DNA from 2 places in the Comamonas sp. FG99 genome. Region 1 is predicted to be linked to the other one. Evidence: predicted binding sites of a transcription regulator. Region 1 holds the regulator's gene; the other holds the start of a gene.
The links. The regulator NrdR, encoded in region 1, represses ribonucleotide reductase genes. The targets are predictions, from matches to a motif close to CACNANATNTNGTG.
Positions count from the first base shown of each region.

Region 2: ACODRX_RS25435 (ribonucleoside-diphosphate reductase subunit alpha) is a predicted target of NrdR. The motif match lies at 1,986-1,999, and genes of this name have one in related genera.

Region 1 covers NZ_JBMDII010000045.1:15,613-19,264, reverse strand. Annotated here, with positions in the region: gene ACODRX_RS22400 (2OG-Fe dioxygenase family protein) at 1-571, shown strand, start outside; gene ACODRX_RS22395 (universal stress protein) at 637-1,074, shown strand; gene nrdR (transcriptional regulator NrdR) at 1,117-1,566, opposite strand; gene glyA (serine hydroxymethyltransferase) at 1,588-2,832, opposite strand; gene ACODRX_RS22380 (lytic transglycosylase domain-containing protein) at 3,251-3,652, opposite strand, start outside.
Region 2 covers NZ_JBMDII010000070.1:5,232-8,883, reverse strand. Annotated here, with positions in the region: gene ACODRX_RS25450 (PP0621 family protein) at 1-104, shown strand, start outside; partial or broken gene ACODRX_RS25445 (sigma-54 interaction domain-containing protein) at 83-1,114, shown strand; gene ampD (1,6-anhydro-N-acetylmuramyl-L-alanine amidase AmpD) at 1,114-1,695, shown strand; gene ACODRX_RS25435 (ribonucleoside-diphosphate reductase subunit alpha) at 2,086-3,652, shown strand, end outside.

The DNA.
Region 1 (3,652 bases):
GGACGGCGGCCGCTACCGCCACCGCCGCCACTCCTGCTTCGTGGTGCGCGCGGGCACGGTGGAGCCGGTGCCGCACCGCGCCCATTGGCAGCCGGTGGAGTACAACGCGCTGCATGGCGGCATGCAGCGCTGGTTCGAGCCGATGCTGGCGGAGACGGTGGCCGAGCCGGCATGGAGCCAGCTGCTGCTGGCGCTGGGGCGGACCGCGGGTGAGCTGTTCGGCACCGGCGCGCAGACGCCATGGTATGCCGAGGCGCACCAGTTCCGCATCGATACGGCGGACGGCATCGGCCGCCCCACGCCCGAAGGCGCGCACCGCGACGGCGTCGACCTGGTGGCCGTGTTCCTGGTGGGGCGCGAGCGCATCAAGGGCGGCGAGACGCGCGTGTTCGACGCAGCCGGGCCGCAGGGCGTGCGCTTCACGCTCACCGAGCCCTGGTCGCTGATGCTGCTGGACGATGCGCGCATGATCCACGAGAGCACGCCCATCCTGCCGCTGGGGGAGCAGGGCGGCTGGCGCGACACGCTGGTGGTGACCTTGAGGCGCGGCGGCTTCCAGGGTGAGGCTTAGTTTGCCTGCGGCAGCGAATTGGAGTACAAACAAATCGATAGCGTACAGAAAGGAAGCGCCGAGTCATGTTCAAGCACATTCTGGTTCCCGTGGATGGATCGCCCACCTCGCTGCTGGCGGTGTCCAAGGCCGCGGAGCTGGCCAAGGCCTTTGGCAGCGATGTGACCGCGGTCTATGTGATCGACCCGTACCCGTTCACCGGTGTCGGGGCCGACTTCGCCTATGGCCAGGCGCAATACCTGTCGGCCGCCACCGCCGAGGCCGACTCCGCGCTCAATGCGGTCAAGCAGCACATGGAGCAGGCCGCCATCCCGGTGAATACGCTGGTCGGCGAAGGCCATTCGGTGCACGACGGCGTGATGCAGGCCGCCAAGGCCACCGATGCCGACCTGATCGTGATGGGCTCGCACGGCCGCAAGGGCCTGGAAAAGCTGGTGCTGGGCAGCGTGACCCAGCGCGTGCTGGGCGCCAGCCATATCCCGGTGCTGGTGGTGCGGCAGTAAGCTGCCCGATGCAAACAAGCAAGGCTCCGTACGGAGCCTTTGCTATTTGCGCACTTCGTCGACCAGGGTCTTGAACTCGTCGATGTCCTCGAAGCTGCGGTAGACGCTGGCATAGCGGATGTAGGCCACCTTGTCGAGCTTTTGCAGCTCGGCCATCACCAGCTCGCCGATCATGCGGGTCTGCACCTCGCGGGCGCCCTGGCTGCGCAGCTTGTCCTCAACCTGATCGATGGCCTGCTCCACCGCATCGATGCTTACCGGGCGCTTGCGCAGCGCCAGGCTGAACGAGCCCTTGAGCTTGCTGCGGTCGTAGTCGATGCGGCGGCCGTCCTTCTTGACGATGGCCGGCAGCGCCACCTCGGGCCGCTCGTAGGTGGTGAAGCGTTTCTCGCAGTGCCCGCACTGGCGCCGCCGCCGAATGAAGCTGCCGTCCTCGGCCACCCGTGTCTCGACGACCTGGGTGTCCGGATGGCTGCAGAAGGGGCATTTCATCGCACGCGGCGCCGCCGTCGATCAGCGATAGACCGGGAAGCGCGCGGTCAGCGCATTGACCTTCTCGCGCACCGCGGCGATGTTGGCTTCGTCGCGCGGGTTGTCCAGCACGTCGGCGATCAGGTTGGCGGTCAGGCGCGCCTCTTCGTCCTTGAAGCCGCGCGTGGTCATCGCCGGCGTGCCCACGCGGATGCCGCTGGTCACCATCGGCTTCTCGGGGTCGTTCGGGATCGCGTTCTTGTTGATCGTCATATGGGCCTGGCCCAGCACCGCCTCGGCTTCCTTGCCGGTGATGCCCTTGGCGCGCAGGTCCACCAGCATGACGTGGCTTTGCGTGCCGCCGCTGACGATGCGCAGGCCGCGCTGGGTCAGCGTCTCGGCCACGATGCGGGCATTGGTCACCACCTGCTGCTGGTAGGCCTTGAACTCGGGCGTCAGCGCCTCCTTGAAGGCCACGGCCTTGGCCGCGATCACATGCATCAGCGGGCCGCCCTGCAGGCCGGGGAAGATGGCGCTGTTGATCGCCTTCTCGTGCTCGGCCTTCATCAGGATGATGCCGCCGCGCGGGCCGCGCAGGCTCTTGTGCGTGGTGGAGGTCACCACGTCGGCATGCGGCACCGGATTGGGGTAGACGCCCGCGGCGATCAGGCCGGCGTAGTGGGCCATGTCCACCATGAAGATGGCGCCGACTTCCTTGGCGATCTTCGCGAAGCGCGCGAAATCGATATGCAGGCTGTAGGCCGAGGCGCCGGCCACGATCAGCTTGGGCTTGTGCTCGCGCGCCTTGGCTTCCATCGCGTCGTAGTCGATCTCTTCCTTGGCGTTCAGGCCGTAGGAGACCACGTTGAACCACTTGCCCGACATGTTCAGCGCCATGCCGTGGGTGAGGTGGCCGCCTTCGGCCAGGCTCATGCCCATGATGGTGTCGCCGGGCTTGAGGAAGGCGAGGAACACCGCCTCGTTGGCCGAGGCGCCGCAGTGCGCCTGCACGTTGGCGGCTTCGGCGCCGAACAGTTGTTTGACGCGGTCGATGGCCAGTTGCTCGGCCACGTCCACATACTCGCAGCCGCCGTAGTAGCGGCGGCCGGGATAGCCTTCGGCGTATTTGTTGGTGAGCTGTGTGCCCTGGGCCCACATCACGGCGGGCGAGGCGTAGTTTTCGCTCGCGATCAGCTCGATATGCTGCTCCTGGCGCTGGTTTTCCGCCTGGATGGCGGCAAAGAGCTCGGGGTCGGTCTGTTCGACAAGAATATTGCGGTGGTACATGGCAGTCCTATGAACTTGATGTCCCTTGAGAACAAGGGCTGCCCAGGCGAACGGCGGAACGCTTCGGGCCAGGGCCCGGGCGGTACGCTCCCCGGTGGTTCACGGCAGCTGCGCTCCCGCTGGTTTCCACGTCAGCGGCGGCGCCCTGCCGGGTGCCGCGCCTATCGCCAGTCGCGTACCCGGCTAGTGTAGCCGAGGCCGGGGCATTGCCGGGGCGTGTCGGGCATTCATTGGAAGGGGCGCTGCTGCCAGGCAACACCGGATGGTGTGGCCCAGCGGAAAAAAGGCCCCCACGCTTGCTCACTGCGTGTAGCCGCTGCCCCCAAGGGGGCGCTTTTTGCCTTGGGGCGGCCCGGCGGCAAAAAAGCACCTTGGCGGGTGCTTTCCTCTATATAGATAGCAGGGTGGGATGGATGCCTCAGGAGCCCGCCACCATCGCGACCTTGGTGCCGCTGCCGCTGACAGCCGCTTCCACCGCGGATTCGCCCGCCAGCGCGATGCCCGCGCTGGCGTTCGCGGGGCTGGCCGGGAGGCTGGCCTTGGCCGACAGATTGGGCTTGGCCGGTGGATCGGCCGGGCGGCTGCGGCCGTTGGCCACCTGCTTGATGCGGAAGTGCTCGGCCAGCACCTTGGCGGCATAGCCGCCGTCGCTGGGCAGGTTGGCCGCGCCCACGTAGTAGCGCAGGCCGCCTTCGATCGAGCCGGCGCGCTGGATGCACTCCTGCAGCACCTGCACGCCCACCTTGAGGTTGGTCACCGGGTCAAATGCGGCGAGGTGGCCGCCAAAGCCCTGGTACTTGTCGGTATGGATCTTGGTCAT
Region 2 (3,652 bases), on a different contig from region 1:
TGCTGGTGCCGCGCAGCGACGCGGTGGCCAGCGGCGGCAAGCTCTATTGCTCGCGCCAGCATGCGGCGGCCGGCACGGGCGCCCCCGACAAGCCGGCGCCGTGAACGCGACGGCCGGCATGACCTCTGACCGCACCTCCCTCCCCGGCAGCGCGGCGCTGCAGCGCCTGGTCGGGCCGTCGCGCGCGATGCAGCAGGTGCGCGAGCGCATCGCCAAGGTGGCCGGCAGCATGGCGCCGGTATTGATCCAGGGCGAATCGGGCACCGGCAAGGAGCTGGCCGCGCAGGCGCTGCATGCGCTGAGCCAGCGCGCCGGCGGGCCGCTGATCGCGGTCAACTGCGGCGCCATCCCCGAAAACCTGCTCGAGGCCGAATTCTTCGGCACCCGCAAGGGCGCATACACCGGCGCGGCGCACGACCGCGACGGCTTCTTCCAGGCCGCTCGCGGCGGCACGCTGTTCCTCGACGAGATCGGCGAGCTGCCGCTGCCGATGCAGGCCAGGCTGCTGCGGGCGGTGCAGGAGCGCAAGGTGCGGCGCCTCGGAGACAGCCTGGAAGAGCCGGTGGATGTGCGCATCGTCAGCGCCACCCACCGCGACCTGGCCGGCGAGGTGCAGGCCGGGCGCTTTCGCCAGGACCTGTACTACCGCATCAATGTGATCGAGCTCACGATTCCGCCGCTGCGCGAGCGCCGCGAAGACCTGCCCGCGCTGTGCGCGGTCCTGCTCGAACGCCTGGCCGCCGGCAGCCCGCAGCCCCAGCTCGCGCCCGCCGCGCTGCAGCAGCTCGCCCGCCACCCGCTGCCGGGCAATGTGCGCGAACTCGAAAACCTGCTGCAGCGCGCGCTGGCCCTGGGCGACGGAGCCGAGCTGCGGCTGCAGCCGCCAACCCCGCCTGCGCTGCGCGAAGCCGCCGCCCTGCCCTATGCCTTGGACAGGGCTCAGCCCAGTGGCCTGCAGGGCTGGATGGACCGGCAGGAGCATGCCACCCTGGTCCAGGCGCTGCGCGCCGCCGGCTCCAGCCGCGCCGCGGCCACCCGCCTCGGCATCAGCCCGCGCCAGCTGCGCTACCGCCTGGACCGCCTGCACATCGGCCACAGCGAAGGAGTACTCTGATGGACACGCCGATGGACACGCGCTGGGAAGCCGGCTGGCTGCAACGCGCCTGGCACTGCCCGTCGCCGAACTGCGGCGCGCGGCCGGCGGGCATGCCGGTGGACCTGCTGGTGCTGCACTCGATCAGCCTGCCGCCCGGCGAGTACGGCACCGGCGCGGTCCGGCAGCTGTTCACCAACCAGCTCGACTGGGATGCGCACCCCTACTTCCAGAGCATCCGCGGCATCGAGGTATCGGCGCATTTCTTCATCGAGCGCGACGGCACGCTGTGGCAGTTCGTCAGCTGCGACCAGCGCGCCTGGCATGCCGGCGCCTCCAGCTGGCAGGGGCGCGAGCGCTGCAACGACTACTCCATCGGCGTCGAGCTCGAGGGCCTGGAGGGCCTGCGCTTCGAGCCGGCGCAGTACCGGCAGCTGGCGCAGCTGGGCCGCGATCTGCGCGCCGCCTACCCCATTGCCCAGATCGCCGGCCACGAGCACATCGCGCCGGGCCGCAAGCACGATCCCGGCCCGGGCTTCGACTGGCGCCGGCTGCAGCGGGCGCTGGACTGGCCGGCGCAGATGTTCCCACCCGGCACCTGAAACCCGGTGGCCGCAAAGCCCCCAGGGTTTACCCGTTGTGCAGCTTTTGCCACAATCACGCCCTTTTTGCGCTGGCGCCTGCGCGGCTTGACCTGCGTCATGCCGGGGGCTGATCGCCCAAGCCGCGCAGCGGGCCGCATGGATGCTGGCGCGCAGCACGCAAATGCCGATGCAGCAAGGCGCTGCGCAGGCTTGCCAACGCGCCCGGCACAGGCTCAAAACAATTGCTGACAACTATCATGGGGCATTTGCGCTGTACACTACCGGTAGTGTTTCGCAGGATCCCCAGACACTACCTATAGTGTTGCAGTCCATCACACTGATCGCTGCCCCGCTGGACTTCCGCGCCTGTTTCCCCCCTGTTTTTCCGTACCATCCTAAGAGGACACCATGAACGCTGCGCCGCTTTCTGCAGAGTTGACCGCTGTCGCCACCAGCGACCGCTCCATCCCGGGTTCCACGGTTCTTCCCGACTACCAGATCATGCGCCGCAACGGCGCCGTGGTTCCCTTCGAACCGCAGAAAATCACCACGGCGATGATGAAGGCCTACCTGGCCGTGCACGGTGCCCAAGGCTCGGCATCGGCCGGCCTGCGCGAAGAGGTCGAAGGCCTAACCCAGACCGTGGTGCGCGCGCTGATGCGCTCGCGCCCGGGCGGCGGCACCTTCCATATCGAGGACGTGCAGGACCAGGTCGAGCTGGGCCTGATGCGCAGCGGCAAGCACGAAGTGGCCCGCGCCTACGTGCTGTACCGCGAGCGCCGCAACCAGGAGCGCGCCCAGCTGCAGACCCAGCACGCGCCGGCGGCCTCGCCCAGCCTGCATGTGCTGGAGGGCGGCCAGCGCGTGGTGCTCGATGTCAAGAAGCTCAACGACCGCATCGCCGCCGCCTGCCAGGGCCTGGGCAAGGAAGTCGAGGCCGCGCCCATCCTGACCGAGACGCTGCGCAACCTGTACGACGGCGTGCAGATGGACGAGGTGTTCAAGGCCTCGATCCTGGCCGCGCGCACCCTGATCGAGCAGGAGCCCGACTACAGCTTCGTCACCGCGCGCCTGCTGCTGCACACCATCGTGCGCGAGGTCATCGGCCGCGACGTGGCCGCCGCCGACATGGGCCCGGCCTATGCCGAGTACTTCCCGGGCTTCATCCAGAAGGGCGTGGACAACGAGCTGCTCAACCCCGACATGCTGAAATTCGACCTGCCGCGCCTGGGCGCGGCGCTCAGGGCCGAGCGCGACCAGCAGTTCGACTACCTGGGCCTGCAGACCCTGTACGACCGCTACTTCCTGCATGTGCGCAAGACCCGCATCGAGCTGCCGCAGGCCTTCTTCATGCGCGTGGCCATGGGCCTGGCGCTGGGCGAGAGCGACCGCAACGCGCGCGCCATCGAGTTCTACGAGCTGCTGTCCTCGTTCGACTTCATGTCGTCCACCCCCACCCTGTTCAACAGCGGCACGCTGCGCTCGCAGCTGTCGTCCTGCTACCTGACCACGGTGCCCGACGACCTCGACGGCATCTACGAATCGATCAAGGAAAACGCGCTGCTGTCCAAGTTCGCCGGCGGCCTGGGCAACGACTGGACCCGTGTGCGTGCGCTGGGCTCGCGCATCAAGGGCACCAACGGCGAATCGCAGGGCGTAGTGCCCTTCCTCAAGGTGGTCAACGACACCGCGGTGGCGGTCAACCAGGGCGGCAAGCGCAAGGGTGCGGTCTGCACCTACCTGGAGACCTGGCACCTGGACATCGAGGAGTTCCTCGAGCTGCGCAAGAACACCGGCGACGACCGCCGCCGCACGCACGACATGAACACCGCGAACTGGATTCCCGACCTGTTCATGAAGCGCGTGATCGAGAAGGGCTCGTGGACGCTGTTCTCGCCGGCCGACTGCCCCGACCTGCACGACAAGTTCGGCACCGAGTTCGAGAAGGCCTACCAGGCCTACGAGGCCAAGGCCG